DNA from 2 places in the Shewanella sp. M-Br genome. Region 2 is predicted to be linked to the other one. Evidence: riboswitches for the same ligand, from Rfam matches in the RefSeq annotation. Region 2 holds a riboswitch; the other holds the start of a gene.
What was found. Region 2 has a riboswitch for cyclic di-GMP ahead of AAA952_RS13615 (glycosyl hydrolase family 18 protein). Riboswitches for the same ligand answer to the same signal wherever they lie in the genome.
Positions count from the first base shown of each region.

Region 1: linked by a shared signal. The riboswitch ahead of gbpA (N-acetylglucosamine-binding protein GbpA) and the one ahead of AAA952_RS13615 (glycosyl hydrolase family 18 protein) in region 2 are both predicted to bind cyclic di-GMP.

Region 1 covers NZ_BJBV01000012.1:14,390-23,497, reverse strand. The annotation lists gene AAA952_RS11595 (aromatic amino acid transport family protein) at 220-1,395, opposite strand; gene gbpA (N-acetylglucosamine-binding protein GbpA) at 1,959-3,404, opposite strand; cyclic di-GMP riboswitch class I at 3,528-3,626, opposite strand; yybP-ykoY riboswitch at 3,850-3,953, shown strand; gene AAA952_RS11585 (TMEM165/GDT1 family protein) at 4,037-4,591, shown strand; gene norR (nitric oxide reductase transcriptional regulator NorR) at 4,642-6,249, opposite strand; gene norV (anaerobic nitric oxide reductase flavorubredoxin) at 6,476-8,005, shown strand; gene norW (NADH:flavorubredoxin reductase NorW) at 7,998-9,108, shown strand, end outside.
Region 2 covers NZ_BJBV01000015.1:22,360-31,467, forward strand. The annotation lists gene AAA952_RS13600 (HD-GYP domain-containing protein) at 1-224, shown strand, start outside; gene AAA952_RS13605 (aminopeptidase P family protein) at 411-2,198, opposite strand; gene AAA952_RS13610 (ROK family protein) at 2,592-3,377, shown strand; cyclic di-GMP riboswitch class I at 3,727-3,815, shown strand; gene AAA952_RS13615 (glycosyl hydrolase family 18 protein) at 3,929-6,535, shown strand; gene AAA952_RS13620 (FKBP-type peptidyl-prolyl cis-trans isomerase) at 6,641-7,111, opposite strand; gene AAA952_RS13625 (short-chain fatty acid transporter) at 7,362-8,717, shown strand; gene AAA952_RS13630 (HPP family protein) at 8,799-9,108, opposite strand, start outside.

The DNA.
Region 1 (9,108 bases), on a different contig from region 2:
TTCTCGTTTTAATAGCGTTGTTTTAATTTTAAATAACTGTGCTAAAACCCAGCATCACTCGCTTTAAAACCTAAAAAGCAAAAAGTCAGGCCGGGGCCTGACTTTATCACATGCGACACACTCTATAACAGACTCTGAAAAACTCGCTTACAAAGCAAATACATTTAATCAAAGTTACCCAGATGTATTCGCTAAAAAGCCCTCATCTATCGCAATGAATTAGATCCCAACAAATAGTTGGGCACCCACAATCACGGCACCTAACAAGCCTGCAATGACTAATGCAACAGATCCGCCAGACACTTGATAACCACCCAGCTGCGACTGACGTTGACGCAGTGCCATAACAATTGGCAAGAAGATAATCATCACGACCAATGGTACGGCCGCAAATCCCAGTACCGCCACAAAGCCTTCAGGCAAATACAAGGCACACAAAACAGGCGGAATAAAGGTCAGTAACCAAGTTTGAATACGGCCGGCAAACGTTTCTTTGGCGCGAGTTAATTCGGCGATAAAGTCATATAAACTTAAGGTCACACCGAGGAATGAAGTCACTAAGGCTAAGTCAGCGAATAATGAAATACATTTGCTGATCCAAGGCGTATGAGCAATATCCTGCAATGCCGTGACGAGTGAAGGTAGTGAACCTTCAAAACTATTCACCTCATATCCGCCTACTGTGCCTAAAGTCACCAATAACCACAGAACATAACAAGCAAGTGGGATAGTCGAGCCGATTAACAACACTTTACGCAGTGATACCGCATCGCCATCGAGATAACGAACTAAAGTGGCGATACAGACGTGGAAACCAAACGAAGTAAACACCACGGGAATTGCCGCCATCCAATTGCTGGTCATAGACTCGGCAATCGCGCCAGTTGCCATGCTAGCAATACTGACTTCGGGCAATAAAAATAATACCACCACCACGAGCAATAGAATCATTAACGAAAATAGGAAACGTGACACTTTATCGACCCAAGCAACACCTAGCGCCGCAAAGCCACCGAGCACCAGTGTAAATAACAACACTGCGACTTGATTATCGAGCACGATATCGAACATGTTCTTCGCTTTAAGCACTAATAACGAAGAGCCGCCGGTGAGATAAGCCGCGGTCAAGGCAAATAATAAACTCAGGAAAGAAGCACCTTGAATTATTTGACCTTTTTTACCCAGTAACTTACCCGTAATAGCATGCACGTTATCCCCCACGCCAGTGCGTAAGTTAATTTCGAGCATAAGTAATGAGGTATAGGCGGACACGCCCCAAATAACGACGAGTAACACTAAAGCAGGGATAATACCTAAAGCCGCTGTGGCTAAAGGTAACGCTAACATACCTGCGCCAATGGCCGTCCCGGCAACGATGGCGATCGAGCCTAACATTTTTGAATTCACACAATAGTCCTGTTCAATAATTAATTATTATTTTATTTGAGTAAGATTTGAACCGATAAAGCCTTGCGTCTTAAATCGAAATAAGCGACACATCACTTAAAGCATCCAATCAGATCTCGACCTAGCAGATCAATTGGCCCCAATAGCTTTTGAATGTTTCAACCCAGTAGCCATTGAGGCTAACTAAATCGATTATTGAAAAATGGCATGACTTTCAATTGTGATAGCCCAAATGAATGTACCGATATAAGCATCGATTAAATAGATAGTTTGGGACATTAACAGAGCCAAACCCAGTGGGCAAGCCAGTTGTGAACAAAGAAGGGTAGCAAACGATACGGTAACAACTTAATAGCGCTGTGATAAACGAAAATATACAAGCCAACAAAATCGCTACCTTTGTTGAGAATATATCGGATGCAGCATTGAGCTTAAACCGAGGTAAAGCGCATCTTTCACCATCGAGAGCATGCAAAATATGGGCTTAAACACACGGATATGTTTAAGCCCAATGACACCTTTTTGAAGCTAGGTTAGCTCAAAAAGTTAATTTACAGCTCAGTCCACGCCATAGCCCAAGAAGCGCCAACACCTGGCTCAAATCCTGTGGCAGAAGCCGACCACTGCACGCAATAGCCGCTATAAGGGAATGGCTTACATTGATACACTTTGCCATTTTTAGGCTGTAACACTGTAGTACCTGCAACGTAACCTTTCACGCCTGCTGGGAATACAAAATCAGCTTCTGGTGCAGGAGCTTGATCCTTTAAGAAGAGATCAAAGTTCTGCTGAATAACATCACCTTGTTTAGGCTCAGCTTTTACCTGCAAATGATAATGCCCAGCTTTAGGCTCAACGACGTCTAACACTAAGCTAGCACTGGTATTGTTAACAGTTTGGCTCACAAAACCTGCCGCTGTGCCATCATGGCTAAACAAATACGCTGACACTAGCATCTCGGCGTTACTGGTCACATCAAAGCTGACCTTCGCCGCACCATCGATAATTTGATAATCGTCGGCAAGTGAAGTGACTTCTAAGCTGTTGCCCGGAGCAGGAGCTAAATCAAATCCCACTTCGACACGCTCAATACCTGAGTTTTTCGCTGTAAAAATGTCGTTTTTGCCATACACAGGCTCAATCACACCCGATGCATTTTTTTGTCCCGCTTTTAACTGGGACTGCTGGGCGTTAATCGCGCTCGCTAATAGGAAAGGCCAATTTTGTTTATCACCTTGAGTCGCATCGCTAATGGTAATGACTGTTTGCTTAGCCGCTTGCTCACCATTGGCGTCAAACACCCGGGTCATCACTTTATCGCCTGCTTTTAGATCGAGTGACGGATTGATATCCCCCACATCTTGCCATTCACTCGGCACAACAGGACCCGAGCCCAAGTTCACATCGATAGCATTATAGAAACTATTCGTCGTATCTCCCACTTCCCACACGGCCAAGATCACTTGATAACCACTGCGACCTTCTGGCACGTAGCAGTCATGGGTCACTAACTTAGGCGGCTGTTCCATACCACCATCAACTACGCAAAAGGGTGCTAAGTCAAAGCTCGCTCGGCTCAAAGCTTGGTTTGGGTTCCAATCTTGGCGAGTTAAATAGTAACGCCAATTACGGGTGACATGATTTGCTGTGAACTGCCAACTGAACTTATTCCAGCCCGCTTTAATATCCGTCTTTGCCCAACGGCTCGGACTTTGTTCATCCAAAGGTGAAAAAGCACCATTGCCAGCGCTCGCCAGTTTGCCATCAGCAGGACCTGATTCAGGAAAACCCGATGGCCCCTCAACACTTTGCGGCTCCCATTGCACCGCGCCACAATTGGCATTTTTACCTGTTTTACAGGCATATGAACGCGATTCAGGTGCCACAACATAACCGTGCGCCTGCGCAGAGATACTCACAAACGCATTCGTCGCCATTACTGCCGCGGCCAATAAACTCAATTTAGAAATAGGGGAAAAAACAGTAGGATTTGCCACTTTAATGCACTCCATTGATTGCCTATCATCCTAAACATAATGATAGGCTTAGATATAAAAGTGGTATTTGGGCAAACAACAGCATTAAACAGCAGTCGTTTATCTTTCACAGAAATCGAATTCTGCGGCAACTCCGCTTCTTAGTTCACTAAAAAATCCATTTACAACCTTAGACCGGAAGCTTTGCGTCCTAACTTTTCAATTAGTTTGCCAAATACAGTCGTTATCATTGAGTCACTACGAGTTAACAGTATGTAACTAAGTAGAAATGACTTGGCTAAATTAGCAACAAAAGACAACGTTGTCAAAAAATAATTCATTTATATTCATTGAGTTACAGAATGTGGATCGGTATTTTTCTGACACCTGTCAAACATTTATCAGCACCTACTGTTATAAACTCGTGCTTGAAACTAAATCTTACCTAGGTATAATGCCCACCTCGCTTCGGGGGAGTAGCTAACTGGATTTCGAGCCATCGTCATTTAGGGTGAACATCAACATACTTGGCAACATGCCATGGTGTTCACAGCAAATCATAGATTTGCCCAGCAAGACCTGAGCACAATGACCGCACCTAGGGGTGGACGGTTTATTGTGCTTATGTCATAACCACCCCTAAAGGATCACACTTGGAAGCCCTACTTGCCTCAACCTTTACGGTTGCTATCGCCGAAATTGGTGATAAAACTCAATTGCTTGCACTAATCCTCGCCGCAAGATTTAAAAATAAAACCGCCATTATTTTAGGTATTTTGCTGTCGACATTATTTAACCATTTTGCCGCAGCTTGGATTGGCCAATGGGCGATTAACTGGGTAAGCCCTGATCTTGCACGTTATTTAGTGGCTGCGTCCTTCTTCGCGATCGCTCTTTGGGTGTTAATCCCCGATAAAGTCGATGCAGAAGAGAGCCATTTCTATAAAATGGGCCCCTTTCTCGCCACCTTTATCCTGTTTTTTATCGCCGAAATGGGGGATAAAACGCAAATAGCAACTGTGGTATTAGCCGCAAAATACGATTCATTAACTATGGTGGTTGCTGGCACAACCTTAGGCATGCTGCTTGCTAACGTACCCGTAGTAATCGCAGGCCACTTCAGCGCCGAAAAATTGCCTATGTTGTGGATACACCGTGGCTGCGCCGTATTGTTCGCACTACTGGGTGTCGCGACCCTGTTCTTCTAAGAATCGAGGCAGGGGTTTTGCTGCAGAATAAAATTTCTTCACGCAATATTTTATTCTTTTAAACCTAACCGTTTTGCAAGTCGGTGCAAATTACCTGTATCGATTTGCAATATTCTTGCACACGCAGCCCAATTTTGTTGATTCGCGGCTAAAACTTGGCGAATAAGTTGACGCTGATATCTCTCAGTCGCAGCCTTAAGCCCCAGCATAACACTGGAATTATCTTGCGATTGTCCCTCACGACAGGCCGACTCAGACCTAAATGCTAATTCACTGGCTGGCGTTGCGGCATCTGATGGTCTATCTTCGTCGACTGTTCTGTGTGCTTGATTCATCAAAGAATCGAGCTGAAAATGTTTATCACTTAAGCTGATATAAGCCGTTTTTAGCTCGGCTTTCGCCAACACCGCAGCCCTGTGTATCGCATGCTCTAGCTCACGCACATTACCCGGCCATGTGTATTGCTCTAATAACTGCTGCGCTGCGGGTGTGATATTGATATGGGTGAGTCCTAACTTCGCTTTACAACGTTCAAGAAAAAAACCTGTCAGCATGACAATATCTTGCCCACGCTCTCTTAATGGTGCTACGTGGATAGGAAATACGCTCAACCTATGGTAAAGGTCGAAACGAAAACGCCCTTCCGTTGCCTCTTGGTGCAAAATTCGATTAGTGGCGGCAATAATCCGAGTATTCACTTTTAGGCTCTTATCACTGCCCACTCGCTGTAATTCACCGTATTGTAAAACCCTCAATAACTTAGCTTGCAGCCCCAAAGGAAGCTCCCCGATTTCATCTAAAAACAAGGTCCCCTTGTCTGCGAGTTCAAACTTGCCTTGCCTATGACTGATTGCCCCCGTAAATGCCCCTTTTACATGCCCAAATAACTCGCTTTCGGCGACGGACTCAGGCAGTGCAGCGCAGTTCAAATAGATAAGTGATTTATCGGCTCTGGTCGATTGATTATGTATCGCCGCGGCCACTAACTCCTTACCCACGCCAGTTTCGCCGGTAATTAATACCGATAAATCAGTGCCTGCCACGGCACTTATCTGCTGCTTTAGCGATTGGATCTGTGTGGATTGCCCTATGATCTCCTGCTGACTAGCAGGACGATTGAGCACCTCAGTGCCATTGGAAACTTCAACAACTTGGGATTCTAGCTGTTGCATCAATAACGCAGTATTAAGACTGGCTGCGGCCAGTGCGCTGATCACACGCAACTCGCTGTCACTAAAACCATCAAACTGATGAGGGTTGAAACCATCAATGGTGAGCGCCCCAATTAAGCGATCGTTCGCGATTAGTGGTAAACCAATGCAAGCATGTACATGTAAGTTCGCACTATGATGTGGAATTAAACCATCATACGGATCGGGAAGTTCACTGTCGGCTGGGAAACGAACCACATCGCCAGCACGGGCGATAGCCTCTAATCTCGGATGTTCACTAATTTGAAAGCGCCGCCCTAACACTTCGGCAAAGAGCCCATCTATCGCCAAGGGGACAAATTGCTGCTCCCGAAATGCCAATAATGCCGCAGCATCACAATTGACACGCCGCCTGACCACTGCCAACAAACGCTCAAATCTGTCTTGCGTCGACACGCCGACAGTTAAATCTAAGGCTAACTGAGTTAAATCAGCATGGGCACTCATAGCACATCCACAGTCAAATAAAGTCATATTGACAACAGTGTAATGTCAAATTGACAAATATCAAATTGTCATTATGACACCAGCAAGTAATTTTAAATGTTGAAATACGTTAATATAAATAAAAATCAATACCTTAGAATATTGGCATAGTGAGTGCAATAAGAGATTTAACTAAATAAGCAAGATTTACGTAGCGTATTCATTATTAATTATCACAGGTGTATTTATGACTATTCATGTAAAAAACAATATCCACTGGGTGGGTCAACGCGATTGGGAAGTGCAAGATTTTCATGGTACTGAGTACAAGATAACTAAAGGCACAAGCTACAATAGCTACCTTATCCGTGAAGAAAAAACCGTGTTAATTGATACAGTTGATCATCGGTTTAGCCAGCAATTCTTACAAAATCTTGAAGCTGAAATTAATTTAACCGACATAGACTATATTGTGATGAACCATGCAGAGGAAGACCACTCAGGCGCCCTGACTGCATTAATGGCCAAAATTCCTAACACTCCAATTTACTGCAGTGAAAATGCGGTCGACTCCATTGTAGGACATCACCACCACCCAGAATGGAATTTCATTACCGTAAAGACAGGGGATAGTTTAGCGATAGGCAATGGTAAGCAACTGATATTTATCGAAGCACCTATGTTGCATTGGCCAGATAGCATGATGACATACCTCACCGAAGATGCGGTTTTATTCAGTAACGATGCCTTTGGCCAACACTATTGCGACGAACATTTATTCAATGATGAGGTTGATCAAAATGAATTAATGGAGCAATGCCTACGGTACTACTCAAACATTTTAACGCCCTTTAGCAGCCTAGTGACGGCTAAAATTCACGAAGTATTAAGCTTTAATTTACCTGTAAATATGATCGCAACTTCACATGGCATTGTGTGGCGTGATAATCCAGCCCAAATTATTCACCAATATTTAGCTTGGGCCGACGCTTATCAAGAAGACCGCATCACGATTTTCTACGACTCTATGTCCAATAATACTCGCATGATGGCCGACGGTATTGCTCAAGGTATCCATGATGTTGACCCCAATGTAGCGGTAAAAGTGTATAACGTCGCACGTCATGATAAAAACGAAATCCTTGCACAGGCATTTAGGTCAAAAGGTATTTTAGTCGGCTCATCCACCATGAATAATGTGATGATGCCTAAAATTGCCGCCATGCTTGAAGAAATTACGGGCCTGCGTTTTCGCAATAAAAAGGCGGCAGCTTTTGGTAGTTATGGCTGGAATGGCGGCGCAGTCGATAGAATTCACACTCGTTTGATGGATGCTGGTTTCGAAACCTCGGTGGGATTAAAAGTCAAATGGCGTCCCGATCGTGATGCGATGCAAGAATGCCGTCAGCACGGCCAGCGAATCGCGCGAGAATGGGCATTGCGTCCCCTCGATAGCGCGAATAGTCGCTCTATCATTAATCAAGTCATGTCAAAACCTAACCAAGCCACCACAGCCAGTCAAATAGCTAAAAATACTGCTACTAATAACGTCCCTATGACTGCACCTATTGCAACAAAAGCGTGCGAATTAAATGATACACAATCAATGACTTGCACCGTTTGCCAATGGGTTTACGACCCTGAAAAAGGAGAACCTAATCAAGATGTCATTGCTGGCACACCTTGGACTCAAGTGGCCGAAGACTTCCTCTGTCCCGAATGTGGCCTAGGTAAAAGCGTTTTCGCTGTCATAAAAAATGAGGTGACTAATGCCTAAGCCAATCGTCATTATCGGCAGTGGATTCGCGGCATATCAGCTAGTCAAAACACTACGACGTTTAAACCGCGAACAACCGATTACAGTTATCACAGCCGACTCTGGTGACGAATACCATAAACCAGATTTAAGCCATGTGTTTAGCCTTAAAAAAATGGCGTCAGACCTCATAAAATTGACCGCGACTGAATTTGCACATGAGCAACAAATTGATGTAATAAATCACTGTGAAGTCATAAAAATAGATAAAGTTCGTCAGGTAGTCTGTTGCCATCAAGGACGCGAAATTGCGTACAAAAAATTAGTGCTTGCCACGGGTGCACGACCCTTTATTCCGCCTATAGAGGGGGATGGCGTCGATATCATCCACACAGTTAACAGCTTAATGGAGTATCAGGCCTGCGAAGCAGACCTCCATCGCGCGAGGAGAGTACTGGTTATCGGTGCTGGTTTGGTCGGAGTTGAACTGGCAATGGACTTAGCAACTGCAGGTAAGCAAGTGTTTTTGGTCGATCCACAAGCGAGCTTAATGCCGAATATGCTACCCGAGATGTTAAGCCACAAACTGACCGCTGTACTAACGCAGCATAACGTCACAGTGCAATTGCAAACCCGAGTCAGCCAACTGCAACACCAAGATGGCAGTATCTTTGTGTGCCTAGATAATGACCAGCGGTTTATTTGTGATGCGGTTATCTGTGCAGCCGGACTGATCCCTAACTATCAACTTGCCCAGCATGCGGGGCTAGAGGTCAATAAAGGTATCGTCGTTAACGAATGCTTACAAACCAACGATGCCCATATTTATGCGCTAGGTGATTGCGCCCAAATCAACGGCCAAAATAGGGCCTATTTGCAACCTGCGTTACTGAGCGCCAATGCGCTGGCGAACACATTACTGAACCAACCGACAGCAGTGAATTTTCCCGCCATGCTCATTAAAGTGAAAACGCCACTGTTACCTATGCAACTCAGCGGTATAACAGTGAATGGCGTCCATCGCTGGCAAGTCGATATTGATGCTCAAGGAAGTTGTATTAAAGCATTCGACGTGGATGAAAAAATTATAGGATTTATCGTAACCGAGGATAAAATGCAGCAAG
Region 2 (9,108 bases):
TAGTGGCCCTAGTTGATGTTTATGACGCGCTGACTTCTCCCCGATGTTATAAGCGGCCCTTTAGCCACCAAGAGGCTATCGACTTAATTATTGAAGGCAAAGGTCAGCATTTCGACCCTGAATTAGTCGATTGTTTTATTGAAATTCATCAGGACTTTGAAGTGTTGTCTAAAGCATCGCTGGATGATGCTTACCAGCCGATGGCACAACCTACTATGGTTTAGCGACTCATGTTTTTAAATCGTGTTTTTAAATCGTGTTTTGAAATCATGGTTTTGAAATAAGGCGTGGGTTTTAAAACACACAGATAGCGCTAAAAAAACGCCCAATGCTAATTGCCTTGGGCGTTCTATTTTATAGTGTGTAAGTGACTAATATAACGACTTAAATCGCTACTTATCAGCGGAGTGCTAAATTGCTTTAGTCACTTGAGTTAACCAAGCCAATTCATCACCCGACATTAACGGAGAAAGTGTATTGAAGACTTGCTGATGATAAGCATTAAACCAGTCTATTTCCCCTTGCGTTAACAGGCTCTTATCAATAAGGCGCGAATCCATAGGGATCATCGTCAGTGCATCGAACTCATACATTTCACGCTCAGCCCCTTTAAGTGCTTCACAGTGCTGAACGACGACGAGGTTTTCTAAGCGAATACCGAAATCGTCGGCGCGGTAGTAACCCGGCTCGTTGGAAAGCACCATGCCTGGCATCAGGGCAATAGCGTTAACATTCTTGCCTATGCGCTGTGGACCTTCGTGCACACTTAAAAAGTGGCCCACACCATGGCCTGTGCCGTGGTCGTAATCAAAGCCATGTTGCCATAGATATTGGCGGGCGAAGGCGTCGAGCTGCTGGCCTGAAGTGCCTTTCGGGAAGCGTGCTTGGTCTAGCGCGATATGACCTTTTAGCACCAGCGTGACCATTTTTTTATGCTCATCGGTCACTTCACCTATCGCAATGGTACGGGTCACATCTGTCGTGCCGTCAATATACTGAGCGCCAGAATCCACTAAGTAGATGCTGTCCATTGTCATCATGGCTGGTGTGCCATTGTTGTGATTGTAATGGCACATAGCGGCATTAGGACCGGCAGCTGAAATCGTGTCGAAACTTGGCTCGCGGTAACGCTCATCTTCTAGGCGAAAGCTTTCCAATTTATCCGCAAGGGTGGCTTCATCGTGCATGCGATTGGCCGCCACTTCGGCATCGAGCCATGCAAGGAATCGACTCACTGCGACGCCATCGCGGATATGGCAGGCACGCATGCCGGCCAGTTCTGCGGCGTTTTTCTGCGCTTTAGGTAAAGCGACAGGATCGATTCCAGCTATCAATTTTGCTCCTGCCTCACGGGCAATGTTTTGTGCCCAAGCGTTTGCAGAATTCGGATCGGCCAGTAGTTTTACATCCTGCATGCTGGCGAGTGTATCGGCAAGAGATGCCTCGCCCTTAAAGCTTACGCCAGCGCCAACATGCTCCTCAATGCCCTCTGGGAGTTTGCTTAAATCGGTGAAAAGCTGCATATCGCCATTGGCGTGGACCAGAGCACTGCCGAGTACAACGGGTAGTCGCGGTACATCATTGCCGCGAATGTTGAGTAGCCAGCAGAAAGAATCTAAGGCGGCGATTAAGGCAACATCACCACCGGCTTTTTTTACTAAGGCACCAATTTCAATGCGTTTTTGCAGGCTGGTTTTACCAGCACTCTCGTTGCTAAACAAAGTGATAGGCGCGTTCGACTGTGCTGGCCGATTCTGCCAATGCAAATCGATAGGGTTTTGTTCAACTGCAACTAATTCGATTTGGGATTTATTTAAGGTTGCTTTGGCATTTTCATACCAAGCTAAGGTGTGTAAGCGCGCATCGAAACCAACGCGAGATCCTGCTGGTAGCGTGTCACATAACCACTCAATTTGTGGTGTATCGGTTAGGCTTTCATAACTGAAAAGTGTGGCATCGACTTGCAAACGAACTTGAACCGTATAGCGGCCATCGGTAAATATTGCGGCTTTATCTTTCAATACGATAGCCATACCCGCCGAACCGGTAAAGTTGGTTGCCCAGTACAAACGTTCGTTATGTGCTGGCACATATTCGCCCAGATATTCGTCGGCACGGGGAATAATAAAAGCATCGAGATTAGCAGATGTTAATTCGTTACGAATAGCACCGAGACGGTTAGCGATTGATTGTGACATATGGGCTCCAATAGAGACTGGCATGCTATGCGAGTCGGTAGGCGAAGATCGCCTAAGGATGAATAGGTTTATGTTGATTTGAGTTTTAACCGGCTCGGATTATCGCAAGTCTAGCGCGCTAGATGCAAGGGTAGCGAATAAAGGATTTTGTATACAATCGTGAATTTGTGCAGGTAAGACGCTTGAGGTTATGGGGTTTGTTGTTAATTTATTTATGTGATTTTGAGCATGAAAAGTGAATTAAATAAAAGGTTGGTCATGTTTTAATTAGGACTTGTTCCTTAAAAATTAGCAACTTAAGTTTTATTCAATCGCTAACATTTGGACCCTATGCTAACATTTGCCATCTCTACTCGGGGTCAGAGTGGGGCACATGTATCAGTGGAGTAAGCGATGCAAATACTAACAATAGATGTGGGCGGTACCAAAGCCCTGTTCGAACTTCAGCTCGCGGGACATACAGAACAATATAAAATCCCCACAGGTGAAGGTTTTAAAATTGAAGAGTTAAATAATCAAATCGCGGCTTTTGAACGTGATTATGATTTACAGCATTACCAACTAGCGATTGCCGTACCTGGACTGGTACAAAATAATCGTTTGGTTTCTTGTAAATCTTTACCTGGACTCAATGGATTGAGCTTTGATACAGTCAAAACCCAGGGTGAGCTTAAGTTTATCTGCAACGATATCGATGCGGGTATGCAAGCGACTTGTGATGCCAAATATGCCTGTGAGTTATTGGTCATGTGCGGCACTGGGATCGGTATGTCTATTGCTTTTAATGGACAAGTCTTTACGGGAGCGACGGGCGTGGCGGGGGAGTTGGGGCCTTGTCGCGTGATGACAGAATCTGGCGAGTTTAGTTTAGAGCAACTGGCCAGTGGCGATTCAGTGCGCAGCCGTAAAATCTCCACTCAGGATGATTTATATCGCGCGGGCAGTTATCTCGGCATGGGATTAGCGTGGGCGGTTAATTTATTTAATCCCAATCGAATTTGGCTCGCTGGCGGTATGATGAATAGCGCTCCTTACTACAAAGGCTGTCTCGAAAGCTTAAAGCAAATGGCATTGAGCGCGCCCTTAGCTGAGATGAAAATCAATCGTGTCGATGATATGGAAACCTTGGTTTGCCGCGGTTTATCTGTGATGCTCGCAAGGGACTACCCCCGCGCATAAGAATAATAAATGCCCCGCGCATAAGGATCATAATGTTGCTCAACAATGGTTTGCGCCATGAATGTTTAGTGATTGAGTTTTAGCTGCATAAGCGACGTAAATTGTGAAATATAAAGCAGGACTTGTGATGTCTTTGGCATATCGAGTCCTGTTTTTTTATTCTTAAAGTATTCAGATGATCCTCATTACCCAAAGTAAATATTAGCGATAGTTTAATTTGCATAATTCCTTTCTTATCAGATGCCTAGTTCTATTTACGATTTTAGCCAATAACACAGTTGATAATATTTTGTTGCAATTTTATTGCGCTTACGCTTATGCTGATATTTGCAATGACAACGTTGTCATTGTGTGTAAAAGGCAAACCAGTTGAAAAACTGGGACGCAAAGCCTCCGGTCTAAGGGTTCGTCTGTACCTATGATAGCGGGGATACCACAGGTTTTTCTTCGTGCAGTTGTCAGTCGTTTTGCATGGTTTTAAGAGAGTGCTGTTTCCTGTCTACGCTTTGTTTGCCTTATTGATTCATATAAAAATTCAATAGGGATATCTCATGTTCAAGACTCAAATTTCAACATCAGCCTTGCTAGTGGCATCAGCGCTGGCATCTACCATCAGTGCCAGCGTTTTTGCAGCGGCGCCCGGTAAACCGACTTTAGGTTGGGGCGAAACTAAGTTCGCTATTATTGAAGTGAATCAAGCGGCTACCGCTTACAATCAATTAGTTACGGTGAAAGATGCCGCCGATGTCTCCGTCAGTTGGAACCTTTGGAGTGGCGATGTGGGCAATAAAGCTCAAGTGTTGCTCAACGGCAATGTAGTTTGGGAAGGCCCATCTGGCGCGTCGGGAACCGCTAACTTTAAGGTGAACAAGGGCGGCCGTTATCAGATGCAAGTACAACTGTGTAACAGCGATGGCTGTACGGCGAGTGATGCTAAACAAATCCTCGTGGCTGATACCGACGGCAGCCATTTAGTGCCACTCAATGCTCCCCTAAAAGAAAACAACCGTCCCTATGCTAATAAATCAGGCAAAGTGGTGGGAGGTTACTTTGTCGAATGGGGCGTATACGGTCGTAAATTCCCGGTCGATAAGATACCTGCGCAAAACTTAACCCATATTTTATATGGCTTTACCCCAATTTGTGGTGGTGATGGCATCAATGATAGCTTGAAAGAAATCGAAGGCAGTTTCGAAGCGTTGCAACGTGCCTGTAGTGGTCGTGGTGATTTTAAAGTTGCGATTCACGATCCTTGGGCGGCGATTCAAATACCGCAGGCGGGAGTGAGTGAGCATTCAGATCCTTACAAAGGTAACTTTGGTCAATTGATGGCACTTAAGCAAGCACATCCAGATTTGAAGATTTTACCTTCGGTCGGTGGTTGGACCCTCTCGGATCCCTTCTTTTTCTTCGGTGATAAAACCAAGCGCGATATCTTTGTCGCTTCGGTGAAAGAGTTTCTACAGACATGGAAATTCTTCGATGGCGTTGATATCGACTGGGAATTTCCAGGGGGGAATGGCGCTAACCCAAATTTAGGTAATGCCAATGACGGTGAAACCTATGTGACTCTGATGCGTGAACTGCGGGCGATGCTTGATGAACTAAGCGCCGAAACGGGTCGTACCTATGAGCTGACCTCAGCGATTAGCGCTGGTGACGATAAAATTCAAAAAGTCGATTATCAGGCTGCTCAGCAGTACATGGATTACATCTTCTTGATGAGTTACGACTTTAATGGTGGTTGGACTAATACTGAACTCGGCCATCAAACCAATCTGTATGAAGCGAGTTGGGATCCCAATACCCGTTACACCACAGCTAATGGCGTTAATGCGCTGTTAGGCCAAGGCGTGACCCCGGGGAAAATTGTGGTCGGTGCCGCTATGTACGGCCGCGGCTGGACAGGTGTGAATGGCTACAGTGGTAATAATCCTTTTACAGGGACGGCAACGGGCAAAGTGAAAGGTACTTGGGAAGCTGGTGTGGTGGATTATCGTCAGATAGCGAATGACTATATGGGAAGTGGTTGGACTTACAGTTACGACGAAACAGCTGAGGCGCCATCTTTGTTCAAGGTATCTACTGGCGATTTAATCACTTTCGATGATGCTCGTTCAGTTAAAGCCAAGGGGCAATATGTGCTTTCTAATCAACTTGGTGGGCTTTTTGCGTGGGAACTTGATGCCGATAATGGTGACATTCTGAATGCCATGCACGAAGGTTTAGGCCATGGCGAAGGAACTACACCACCGGTGAATAAAGCGCCAATTGCCAATGCGGGCGCGGATGTGAATGTCACAGGTCCCGCCGATGTGGTGCTCAATGGTAGCGGTTCGCGTGATCCTGAAAATGAGGCGCTAACGTATCTTTGGACTCAAGTGTCTGGCCCAACGATTGCCATCACAAACGCCGATATGGCGAATGCGGCGATTCAATTGGCTGCAACGCAAACTGATGTTGCCTATAGTTTTAGTCTCAAAGTGACTGATCCAGAAGGGCTATCTGCCACAGATTCAGTGACAGTGACTAACAAGGCAGATACTCCGAACCAAGCACCAGTGGTGAGTGTGGCAGCCACTGCAACAGTGGAGGCGGGTAAAACTGTCAGCATAGTGGCGAGTGCCTCTGATGCCGACGGTGATGCCTTAACCTACGCTTGGACTGTGCCCGCTGGCGTGTCGGCAACCGGACAAAATAGTGCCACCTTAGTGGTCACTGGGCCTAATGTCACCGAAGCGACCAGCTATGGTTTGAGCGTGCTGGTTTCCGATGGCGCCTTAGATGCGAGCGCATCGACGAATCTGACCGTGACGCCAAAAGTGATCGGTGGTGGTTGTGATGCAACCGATCCTAATGCCGGTAACTATCCTGCTTGGCAAACCAGTGTGGTGTACAACACGGGCGATACTGTGAGCCACAGTCAGTTGGTATGGAAAGCCAAGTACTGGACGCAGGGCAATACGCCATCTCGCACCGCTGATCAATGGCAGCTACTTAGCCAAGTTGCTCTCGGTTGGGATGCGGGTGTCGCCTATACTGGCGGGCAAACCACCAGCTATAACGGCCGTCAATGGAAGGCGAGTTACTGGACTAAAGGGGATGTACCGGGCGTTGCGGCGGTATGGGTTGATATTGGTGCTGCAAGCTGTCCTTAATTATTCAACATACTAATATTATTTGAGTTATAGAGATAAAAAGCCCTGCGATAACGCAGGGCTTTTTATTCAGCAATTGATCTTACTGGCTAATTGGAGACTGATTTAATCAATCTTAAGCAGTTCCACATCAAAAATCAGCACTGATCCACCGCCAATTTTGCCCGTGCTGCGATTGCCGTAGGCGAGTTCACTTGGGATAAAGAAACGCACTTTATCGCCAACGACCATAAGTTGCACGCCCTCGGTCCAACCTTTAATTACGCGGTTAAGCGGAAATGCGATGGGCTCACCGCGATCAACCGAACTATCGAACACAGTCCCGTCGATCAAAGTGCCATGATAATGCACTGTCACAGTATCGCTGGCTTTAGGGTGAACAGTGCCATCGCCTTGAGTTAACACTTGATATTGCAAACCCGAAGCTGTGGTGATAACACCTTCTTTAGTTTTGTTTTGCGCTAAAAATTCATTGCCTAAACGGATATTCTCTTGGGCGGCTTTTTGGCCGTTCATCGAGGTAAAGAAGTAAAAAATCACCCCAGCAATCACCACAACGGCAAGTAACATTTTCATATAAAGAGCACCTTAGTTAATTTTTGCCATATTATCAGTTTTTTAGCTTGAGATGCTATCGGCACTCGCGTGTGCGTTGAGCTGGATATCTGGTGCTACCAGTTCAAACCGTTAAAAACTCCCTCAAGACTTTATCCTGCTTTAGAGATCGCTTAATCTGTGGGCTTAAGACTCAATAAAAATTCAATAAAAACAAATAAGAACTAGGGCGTGTTGACGTTTTAGTTCAGATAATAAACAAGGAAAGTCTATGTTAAACAAAGCGGCAAAACCTTTGGTCAAACTCGTCGACCGATATCTACCCGATCCCTATATTTTCGTGCTTTTACTTACCTTAGTCGTATTAATTGCTGCTGTGGTCGCCGAACATAAAACCCCGCTGGAAGTCATCAATTATTGGGGCGATGGCTTTTGGACGCTGTTAAGTTTTTCGATGCAGATGCTGTTAGTGCTGGTTGCAGGATTTATGTTGGCAAGCTCGCCGCCGATTAAAAAGCTGCTCGATGCCATTGCTGGATTGGCTAAGTCGGCACCACAAGCCATTATTTTAGTGACTTTGGTGTCACTGGCCGCCAGTTGGATTAACTGGGGTTTTGGGCTAGTGGTGGGCGCGTTATTTGCTAAAGCCTTAGCTCGCAAAGTAAAAGTGGATTATCGGCTGCTGGTCGCCAGCGCCTATTCCGGCTTTGTGGTTTGGCATGGTGGGCTTGCGGGTTCGATCCCATTAACCATAGCGACGGTGGGGCATTTCTCTGAATCGCAAATTGGCATTATCCCCACCAGTGACACCATTTTCGCGAGTTATAATTTATTGTTAGTGGCAATTCTGTTTGTGGTCATGCCCTTAGTGAATCGCTTTATGTTGCCAGAAGAAAAAGACAGTGTTTATGTTGACCCAAGCGCCCTTGATGGCAAAGACGCTGAACTTGATTCTTCGGCCTTAGAGCTTAACTCTGCAAATATGAGCGAGCGTCAGCCTGAAAGCCGTCCTGCGGATAAGTTAGAAAATAGCCGTTTACTCGGCTGGAGCGTCGGTGGCGCTGGGCTTGTATACTTAGGTTATTACTTTTGGGTGCAGGGCGGCAGCTTAAACCTCAATTTAGTGAACTTCTTATTCCTGTTCCTCGCCATCCTTTTACATCAAACACCACGCAGTTTATTAACCAGCTTGAATGAGGCCATTAAGGGCGGCGCAGGGATTGTTATCCAATTTCCCTTTTATGCGGGCATTATGGCTGTGATGGTGCAATCGGGTTTAGCCCAAAGTATTTCGGAAGGTTTTGTGGCCATCGCTAGCGCCGAGAGCCTGCCATTTTGGAGCTTTATCAGTGCAGGAATTGTGAATATTTTTGTGCCATCGGGAGGTGGCCAATGGGCGGTGCAGGCACCGATTATGTTACCCGCCGCACAGGCTTTAGGTGCTGATGTCGCTCGGGTCGCAATGGCCGTTGCTTGGGGAGATGCGTGGACTAACTTGATTCAACCTTTCTGGGCACTGCCCGTGCTGGCGATTGCAGGCTTAAAAGCGCGGGATATTATGGGCTTTTGTTTAATGCAATTGATGATCACTGGCGTGATTATCAGTATCGCGTTGAGTTGGTTCTAAAGGCAAAGTGACAGCCAATTTTGTATTTTAGAGAAAGTGTAGGGCAATTTAAAATTGCCCTTTTTTATTGGCGATGAATGATTAAAACCACTTTTGTGGGTATTGCCGGCGACAAACTAAGTTGTGATACAGCCAACCAAAAGCCAGAATGAGCGCAACACCACTGGCGACGGGCATATACAGAAAATCCCAGTGCTGCGCCGTGAGCATAACGACCAGAGGATTCGCTCCCGCGGGTGGATGCACAGTATGGGTTAGCATCATCACCGCTATGCCTAATCCGACCGCAAGCCCTAAGGCTAGCGGGGAGACTCCTAAAGTATTTAGAATGATCAGTCCAACCAAACTCGTGAGTAAGTGGCCGCAGAGAATGTTTCTCGGTTGAGCGAGT